DNA from 3 places in the Sporomusa sp. 246TCP1 genome. Region 1 is predicted to be linked to each of the others. Evidence: riboswitches for the same ligand, from Rfam matches in the RefSeq annotation. Region 1 holds a riboswitch; each other region holds the start of a gene.
The links. A riboswitch is a leader RNA that binds a small molecule or an ion and turns the genes downstream of it on or off. The one in region 1 is predicted to bind molybdenum cofactor.
Positions count from the first base shown of each region.

Region 2: another riboswitch for molybdenum cofactor. It lies ahead of AC1ECB_RS26880 (16S rRNA (guanine(527)-N(7))-methyltransferase RsmG); the one in region 1 lies ahead of AC1ECB_RS11890 (aldehyde ferredoxin oxidoreductase family protein).
Region 3: another riboswitch for molybdenum cofactor. It lies ahead of AC1ECB_RS06000 (sigma-54-dependent Fis family transcriptional regulator); the one in region 1 lies ahead of AC1ECB_RS11890 (aldehyde ferredoxin oxidoreductase family protein).

Region 1 is NZ_CM170492.1:2,477,661-2,480,939, reverse strand. It holds gene AC1ECB_RS11900 (TOBE domain-containing protein) at 1-36, shown strand, start outside; gene AC1ECB_RS11895 (molybdopterin molybdotransferase MoeA) at 171-1,385, opposite strand; molybdenum cofactor riboswitch at 1,712-1,819, shown strand; gene AC1ECB_RS11890 (aldehyde ferredoxin oxidoreductase family protein) at 1,979-3,279, shown strand, end outside.
Region 2 is NZ_CM170492.1:5,679,518-5,682,796, forward strand. It holds gene AC1ECB_RS26870 (DUF134 domain-containing protein) at 1-213, opposite strand, end outside; gene AC1ECB_RS26875 (heavy-metal-associated domain-containing protein) at 586-786, shown strand; molybdenum cofactor riboswitch at 930-1,045, shown strand; gene AC1ECB_RS26880 (16S rRNA (guanine(527)-N(7))-methyltransferase RsmG) at 1,211-1,993, shown strand; gene AC1ECB_RS26885 (16S rRNA (guanine(527)-N(7))-methyltransferase RsmG) at 2,080-2,706, shown strand; gene AC1ECB_RS26890 (Rossmann-like domain-containing protein) at 2,851-3,279, shown strand, end outside.
Region 3 is NZ_CM170492.1:1,200,544-1,203,822, reverse strand. It holds gene AC1ECB_RS06000 (sigma-54-dependent Fis family transcriptional regulator) at 1-1,730, opposite strand, end outside; molybdenum cofactor riboswitch at 1,913-2,027, opposite strand; gene AC1ECB_RS05995 (molybdopterin-binding protein) at 2,246-3,271, shown strand.

The DNA.
Region 1 (3,279 bases):
TTGGTAAAAGCTACTGAAATGATGGTGCTTAAGTAAGGATAGGGGCGAGACAAGCCGCCTCTGTCTTTAAAAATATGAGATGCAAGATGTTAGAACCCCCCCATTACTTGCTGGGCAAGTAATGGGGGGGTTCCATATATAACTAGTAACAAGAAGTGTTTTAAACCCGGCTAAGCATTGACCAGCAAAATAACCTCGACTTCGCTTCCGCTCGGCAACGGAGGACTATTTTCCGGAATTACAATAAGCGAGTTGGCAACCATCGCCGATTTCAGCATACCATTACTCTGCAGGCGTAAAGGTTCGGCTAAAATACCATTATCTTTTTGCCAGCACTGCGACCAAACAAAACGTTTTGCCCCTGTACTTTTATTAAACGGAGAGGCTAATACCGCTCTTACCCGTGGCCGCCACCATGTCTTATGACCGCACATCTTCATCAATATTGGCCTAACTAACTGTTCGAATGAAATAGCCGCTGCTGCCGGATTCCCAGATAATCCAAGATAAAGCTTGCCATTTTTTATACCAGCCAGCATCGACATTCCCGGTTTAATGCTTACTCTGTCAAACAATAAGGTAATTCCGAGTCTATCATACACTTCGCCAATTAGATCGTGATCACCTACCGAGGCTCCGCCTGTCGTAATTACAACATCACAGGTAGACGCATTCTCTAGCATTAGAGCTATTTCATCTACATTATCTAACACATTGCCCAGAAGGATAGTTTTTGCCCCGGCATCCGCAACTTGAGCACTAAGCATGTAACTATTGGAATTACGGATTTTTCCAGGAGTCAACTGATAATTTACAGGGATAATTTCACTGCCGGTAGCAATAATCGCGACCAGCGGCTTACGAAAAACACATACCTGCGCTTTTCCCAATACCGCCAGCATGCCGATTACTCCTGCATTTATTGCCGTACCGGCAGATATTACCTCTTCATCGGCTGAAATCTCTTCACCCTGGAAACAAATGTTTTTTTCTGCCCCATGACCATCCAAAACAATGATCTTATCACCATCTGCAATTGTGTCTTCAATACGTACAACTCCAGTAGCTCCAGGAGGCAGAGGGGCTCCAGTCATAATCCGGCAAGCCATTCCCGATGTAATAGTATGATGTGGAATATCCCCCGCGGGGACATAATCTACTTGACGTAAAATTACCGGTTTGCCAGGTACAGCCCCCTCAACATCTTTGGCTACGATCGCATAACCGTCCAAAGGAGACCTGTCAAATGGCGGAAAATCCATATTAGATACTATGGTTTCAGCTAATACCCTCCGCCAGCTTTCGCTTAACTCTATTATCTCTGTTGGCATAATTTGAACTAGATTTAACAACTTTTCCTGAGCCACTTCTAACTTTTCGGTCATTTTCCACCCTCCAGTAGTATAGTTATATTATACATTAGCTAGTTACATACAAAAAGGAAGCCCGTGTTAACGGACTTCCTTTGCGTAATGGCTGGTGTGAGAATTCCTTCTCACGCCCTGTTTACTATCGCCGATCTGGCGATAGTAACTCGGAACTCTTGATAGGATATATTCTCTTCGTAGCAACTAAATTCCTGCAAAAAGTATTATTCGGCAGGTATAATTATATTCAAGAGATGGGACAATTAAAAATAATTTATAAAATGTAAAAATTTCCTTAAAAAATTTTTTTTTTGCAGGAATCTTAAAGTATAGAAGCAAATATATATTATTAAGAGTTCCGAGTTACTATTTCCAGCCAGGAGATAGTAAACAGGGTGCAAAAAGGAATTTTTGTGCCTGCCATTATGCAAAGGAAGTCCGTATTACGGGCTTCCTTTTTGCTGTTTATGTGTTTATTTCTTATTCTGGTGAATACCCTTTGAAGAAATAGTAAAGAAAAGAGGTTCTAAAAAAGATTTACTAAAATATTTCACTAAAATATTTTTAGCACCTCTTTTTTTATAAAATCATAATTATTAAGGAGGGTTTTTATGAGTAAATTTATCCGTGTCGACATGGCAACGAAAAATGTTGCTACCAGCGAGGTTCCTGAAAAGTACGTCGGCATAGCAGGCCGGGCGCTTACTTCCAACTTCGTCGCCGACGAAGTGAAACCAACTTGTCATCCACTGGGGAAATACAACAAATTAATTTTTGCACCCGGCTACCTTACCGGTACCAACGCTGCTAATTCCGGTCGGCTTTCCTGTGGCGCTAAGAGCCCGTTAACCGGTGGTATCAAAGAAAGTAACACCGGCGGTACTTTTGGTCAAAAAATGGCCAAAATGGGCATTAAGGCACTTGTATTTGATGGAATTCCGGAAGAAGATAAGTATTTCATCGTCAAAGTTACTATGAACGATGTGACCATTGAAGACGCTCCCGCTGAGATCATTGGCATGGGTAACTACGAAGCCATTAAAGTTCTGCAGGCAAAATACGGCGCTAAAGCCGGTGTGGCTATCATTGGTCCAGCCGGTGAAATGAAGCTTATGGCAGCCAACATTTCCTTTGCTGATCCTGAAAGCAATATCCGCAGCGCTGGTCGCGGCGGCCTGGGCGCTGTCATGGGTTCCAAGAAGATAAAAGCCGTTGTTATTGATGATACTGGCGCTCCTGGTGTTCCCATTGTTAATCGCGAGGATTTCAAGAGTGCTGCCAAGCGATTTGCCAAAGCCCTTACAACTCACCCGGTCACCAGTCAGGGTATAACCAAATACGGTACCAATATTCTGGTCAACATTCTGAACGAAGCCGGCGGTCTGCCTACTGAAAACTTCCGCCGTGGCCGGAACGAATGGGCCAATGACATCGGTGGCGAAACTATGACTGCAACCATGGAAGCCCGCGGCGGTAAGCCTAGCCACGGCTGCCATCCCGGTTGCATCATGCGTTGCTCTCAGCACTATGTTGACAAACAAGGCAAATATATTACCAGCGGGTTTGAGTATGAAACTATTTGGGCTCTTGGCGCCAACGCCAAGATTAATGATCTTGACCTCATTGCCTATGCCGACCGTGAATGCGATGATGTTGGTGTAGATTCCATTGATATCACTGTTGCCATTGGTGTTTATATGGAAGGCGGTGTCATTCCCTGGGGCGATGGCAAGGCTGCCCTGGATTTGATTAAAGAAATTCGCAAAGGCACTCCCCAAGGCCGGATCCTCGGCTGTGGTGCAGCAACCGTAGGACGCGTCTATGGCGTTTCCAGGGTTCCTATCGTCAAAGGCCAGGCAATTCCTGCGTACGACCCGCGTGCGGTTAAGGGTGTAGGCTTGACCTACGCTAC
Region 2 (3,279 bases), 2.8 Mb from region 1:
ATTAACAATACGATTAAAGGTAGAGCGGGATACTTCCATGCGTTCAGCAGCAGCTAATTGATCAAGTAGTTCAATATCTGCTAAGCGAATGGCTTCCATTTCTTCAATTTTTAAGGTAATTTCATCTTGTTTGCAACAGGGAATTCCTGCAGGCTTGTAAAGGGTAACAGGTGGTAATTGTTCAATGCGACGTTCTTTATGTGGACGAATCATAATATCCTTTCAAATTAGAACTATAAATGTTGGACAAGGAAAACTTGAATAGAAGTTACGGGGCATAATCGTAACGAAGTTTTGTCGTCATTGTTTACACTCCTTTTTTAATAGGTATTTTTATATTACTAGCTTACATAAAAATACCTAATTGCAATTAAATACATTTAAGTATATTATTTAATAAAAACAAACAAATGTAAATACACATAAGCAAAAACTTTGTATATTTTTATTAGTTTTTGTTATATTTAATGTTGCTAAAATATAATGTAAAATGCTGTTTACCAAAAATGGTATGGTTTTATAAAAAAGCTTAGCAATAACTACTTGTTATATCTAAATTTTACAGAATGGAAAGGGGGTGAGAAAATGAGTCAAACAGTCTTAAAAATTGAAGGCATGTCATGCGGTATGTGTAAAGGCAAGGTAGAAAAAGCACTTAAAGATCTGTCTGGAGTTACAGGTGTAACTGTTGATTTAGGAAACAAGGAAGCGGTTATAACTGGTTCCGCAGATCGTGCTGAGTATGTAAAGACGGTAGAGGGACTTGGATTTAAAGTTGTCGGTTAAGATCTACGTATAGTTTTTTGGTTTAAGCCAAACCGGCGTTCGTTTGAACGCCCGGCTTGACTTAGATCAGATTTCATGATTGTAGTTAGGGTAATTAAGCAATAGCAAAAAATGATGACAATCCCAAAGTAAGATTAAATATATTGAATATAAAATTCCGAGCTAAATTGCCTAAACTGAAAAGAATGGCAACTAGCCAATGGGTATAGCGGGAAACTACTTTACCTCCCATTTGGAAAGGAATGTAATTTTAGAGATAAGTGCAAGAACATCTATTGTATGGTTATGTGTATATTGCATTATTTAATTCTGAAATTGCCACGCCATTCCTTATGGCTTATGGCAATTTCTTTATGTATTAGACCAAAACGTTGGAATGACGGTCAGTGTTTATCAAAGCAGGCCAATGGGAGGACTGGAATAAATGGATTTTCGCGCAAAATTAGCTGCGATGGCTGTGAAATATAATATCAAACTTAGTGATAAGCAATTGGAGGAGTTGACTTGTTACTATGAAATTTTGCAGGCCAGAGGTTACATTCAAAACGCAGACACAACTATCGGGATTATTATTGATTGTCTTGCGTGTTATGATCCGGCGGTCTTCCCTGTTGGCTGCCGGATTGTCGATGTGGGAACGGGAACGGGGTTTCCTGGTCTGTTGCTAAAAATATTGCGGCCTGATGTCGAGATCTGCTTGCTTGATTGGTCGAACAAGCGGTTGCCGCTTTTGCGGGAGGTGGTTGACCGGCTGGGATTGCTGGGCGTTACGGTGGTTCATGCCTGGGCCGAGGATGCCGGTCAATGCCGGGAACACCGGGAACAATACCAGGTCGCACTCTCACGTGGCATCCCCTCTTCGCTTACTGTTCTGCTGGAGTTATGTTTGCCCTTGGTTTGTCCCGGCGGTTATTATATTGCCTTCAAAAGTGAAAATTATCAGGAGCAAGTCGCGGCAGCCGCCGCGCGTATCGTCATGTTAGGTGGAGAATTAGCCAAGACCAAATCTGTGCAGCTTACCAATCAGGATAACAGCCAGGCGCTTGTTTATATAAAAAAGGTGAGATCAACACCGGCCGAATATCCCCGGTCTTGTCTGTGCAATTATGTTGAAACGGTCGAGGAGCAACAAGAACTTGTCCGGCGCTTACGAAATTTGGCCGAATGCCTGCCTGACCGGAGTAGTAAGTATACATATTCATTATAAGAACAAGAATATCGGGCTAACATGTGCGCAAAAGGGCACATGTTGGTCCGGCTATTGTCTTATTTAGCGATAGGAGGAATGAACCAATGGATTTTAATGCGGCATTGGCTACTATGGCCGAAGAATACAACATTAAGCTTAGTGATAAACAGTTAGAAAAATTGACTTGTTACTATGAAATGCTGAGGGACAGAGATTATATCCGAAACGCCGAAATAACGGTAGGTACAATGATTGATTGTCTTTCCTGTTATGATGTTACGATGTTTCCGGTTGGTTGCCGGGTTATTGATGTGGCTGCCGGACCTGGATTTCCCGGCATACCGCTAAAAATATTGCGGCCGGATAGTAAGCTTTGTTTGCTTGATGCCTCAGATTATCGGCTGGAATTTTGGCGGGAAGTTGTCGATCAACTGAAGTTATCTGACGTTACACTGGTTCATGCTCCGGTTGAGGAAGCCATACTTATGCCAGAGCATCGTGAACAATATCAGGTTGCCGTATCGCGTGGCCTTTCCTTTTCGCTCAGCAAATTGGTTGAGTTATGTCTGCAATTGGTCAAGCCGGACGGTCATTATATTCAGTTTGAGGTCGAGCGCCGCAAAGAAGTGCCGGATGCAGCCGCAAAAGTTGCCGCCGGGGGCGGACAATTAGTTAAAACTGTGACGCAAGAACTTGAAAAACGTACATTTGTCTATGTAAAAAAGGGATAAAGCCGGTGTAAATATTCAGATAATTTTTGTAGCTCCGGATGGCGATAGTTCATTTTGGAAGCCACTGCGTTCGAAAATCATAATTACAGCGAAATGATATAAAGAAAAGTTTTACTACCATAAACTAAAGGGAGATGGCAACAAATGTCATTATTGGAAACGGCCCAAGTGCGGCTTGCTAAGATTGCAGCGGAAAACGGCTGGAGCGAACAAGAAAAAGTTTTAATTGTTTCGGCGCGGGACCTTACCCCGGAAGAAGCGATCGGTAAACCTGACCGTGATGATTATCCTTTACTTAACGGGAAAGAAGTTATGCTGGAATCGCGTCTGGGCGAGGGAATCGGCCAGGCGTTTACCGATCAGCCGGGACGCTGGGAAGGGACGCTGGGTAATGTACTAAATCTGAAACTGGATACGAATTTTCGCCGGGCGATTTTTGTAGCGACATTAAATGCCCTAATGCGCAGCTTAAACCAGGTGGAAGCGACAATTCATTGCAAAGATGCAGAACCTGCGCAATGTGCCCAAAAACTGCCGGAATATATTCGCGAAAAATATGGCAACCCCAAAATC
Region 3 (3,279 bases), 1.3 Mb from region 1:
TGGAGTTCACGCACATTTCCTGGCCAGTCGTATCGTACAATTCGGTCAATAACCTCCGGACTAACCAAAAAGTTCCGGTCATGCTTATCCTGCTTTTCTAAAAAATAGTTAAACAATGCTACGATATCATCGGAACGTTCCCGCAGCGGCGGTATTGTGATCGATATAACATCTAACCGATAATATAGATCTTTGCGAAAGGTCCCCTTTTCTACTTCTTTCAATAAACTTTTATTGGTAGCACAAATCACCCTGACATCAACAGGGATTACCTTATCACAGCCAATTCGATTTACTTTTCTCTCCTGCAATACACGCAGCAACGCTACTTGCTGTTCCAACGGCATATCGCCAATTTCATCCAAAAACAGCGTTCCGCCGCAGGCGAGCTCGAATTTACCTGGCTTCCCCCCACGCTTAGCCCCAGTAAAGGCACCCTCCGCATAGCCAAATAGTTCACTGCCAATAAGTTCCCTGGGTATAGCCCCGCAGTTTACAGCTATGAAGGGTCCGGTGTTACGTTCACTTCGATTGTGGATAGCCTGAGCAAATATTTCTTTTCCTGTACCGCTTTCGCCTTGAAGCAATACGCTGGATAGTGAGTTTGCGGCAAGTGAGGCTATCCGGACAGCTTCCAGAATAGCTTTACTTTCGCCAATAATGTCGCTAAACTGTAAAGTCCCATAGTTTCCGCTAAACCGGTTCACCAAATTTTGAATTTGTTTAATGGGCCGTAGAATAATAACACCGCCTGTCACTGCTCCCTGTTCATCGGTAACAGGCTCCCCTGATGCCCAAAAATGACTAATCTCACCGTTGATGTCAAGCATGATTTCAGTGTCTGCGCAGGATTCTTTACACATTAGCATTCTTCTAACAAAGGAATTTTTAGCTCCTAAGATGCTTTCTACCTGAATTCCACGCGTATCCTCAATGTCATTTATGCCAATGCCAAGTATATTTTTGGCAACAGGGTTCAGTTCGCTAATAACACCATTATTGTCAACCATAATTACGCCATCAGACATAGTATTGAAAATACTTGTCAACCGATTATTAATTACACTTAGTTCTTTATTTTTTTTTCTAATACCTAGCTGAGCCATAATTGCTTCCGCTGCAGCCATCACCATCCCCAGTGTATGTAAATGAGCAGCCTCTGATTTGCCTGAAACATCAAGAATTCCTATAACTGTCCCTTTCTCGTCAATGATCGGGGCTGCCGAACAGGTCAAACAGTGATGTTTGCGGCAGTAATGCTCAGATCCTGAAACCTGAATTGATTGCCCTGTAATCAATGCTGTACCAATAGCGTTAGTACCAGCTTCGGCTTCACTCCAATTCGCACCTTGAAAAAAACTCGCCGTCATTGGGTTTGTCAAGGTATCCTTATCGCCAAAAATTTCCATAATATAACCACGTGTATCGGTTAGTGCCACAACAAAACCAGAGCCTGCGACAATCTGGTACAAGTTTTCCATAAAGGGTTTGGCAATAATAATAAGATCCCGGTTTTTTCGCAACATAACCTGAAGACTGGCAATTTCCAATTGGCGATGAATGCTATCATCATTGGGATTAACCTTGGCTTGACGGCACCTTATCCATGAATCCCAAATTTCTGGTCTGATAGAATAATTATAATTCTTGTCAGTACTTTTTAGCGTGGCTGTAAAATTTAGCCATCCGTCCCAGGTACTATCAATAGAGTTTTCGGCATACACAGCCATAAGTCACCCTCCTGTCTAAATTTTAACGTAACATCAGGTCCTGCAAATAAAGAAAATACGGCTTGTGCCAATCTTTTTACTAAGCAGCAGCCGCTGTTGTCCTCGTTCCGGTTTTAAAAAAGTTATGCTTATAGGGAAAATAAAAAGACAGAGCACGCAAAAAAAGGAGAGCGCTCTGCCTCAAATAGTAGCACTTACTCCTTTCCGCAACGGGAGGCTTACCGGTTTCCTGGTAAACCCAACGATCTGGTTGTCGTAGTTTCCATTAGACTACCAGATTCGGAGTTAATGAATATTCTGTTATTCATCAATATTATTCGTTACTAGCGATTAAAATCCTGCCTCATCGATGAAATATTCTCCAACGAGTTACATTTATCTGTCTAATGCGATATTTGAAAATTATAACCAGTGTGCATAGTGCCATTTCCCTTTGCTGCACTTTGCTTTTTTATTTATAATATAAATAGTACAGCTTGTTCTAGGTACTTTCATAATTATAAGGAGTTGAGCGGATGAAAGTCGTATCAGTATACGAAGCGGAAGGTATGGTAATGTGCCATGACATTACAGAGATTGTTCCCGGAAAGTCAAAAGGCCGGGCATTTAAAAAAGGTCATGTAGTAAAGAGCGAGGACATACCTAAACTACTAAATTTAGGGAAAGAGCACTTATATGTCTGGGAAATAAATGAGAATGCTTTGCATGAAAATGCTGCAGCAATTAGAATCGCCGAAGCCGTTGCCGGCCAAGGCATTACCTTGACAGAGCCAGTGGAAGGCAAGGTTGAACTTAGAGCGAAAATGGCGGGTCTGTTAAAAATTAATACCAGTGCATTAGAAAAAATAAACGACATTGATGAAATAGTGTTGGCTACCATTCATTCAAATCAGATGGTCGGTGCCGGAGACGTTATTGCCGGCAGCCGGGTTGTTCCTCTGGTAATTAATACTGACAAAATACGCAATGTGGAAAAAATAGGTGAGGCGTTTTTCCCAATCGTGGAGATCAAACCGTTAAGATCGCTAAAGGTAGGAGTCGTTACCACCGGCAGCGAGGTTTATCATGGACGCATACAAGATCAGTTTGGCCCTGTTATACAGAGAAAAATAACGGAATTAGGCAGTCAAATTTTACGGCAGATCTTTTCTGATGATAATGTTGCGATGATTTCTGAGTCCATCCTAACGTTAATCAAAGAAGGGGCCGAAATGATTATAACCACCGGCGGGATGTCGGTTGACCCGGATGATGTAACCCCTGCGGGAATTAAAGAGGCCGGCGGCTGTGTCATTGCTTACGGAGCACCAGTACTTCCGGGGTCAATGTTTATGCTTGCCTGTATCGGCGATATTCCGGTATTAGGTTTACCCGGTTGCGTGATGTATCACAAAACAACAATATTTGATTTGCTTGTTCCTCGTATTTTAGCAGGAGAGGAAATTACCCGGAAAGACATTACTCGCTTGGCCCATGGGGGATACTGTTTCAATTGTGATTTGTGCCAATACCCTCATTGCACTTTTGGTAAAGGCAGTTAGGTGATGAA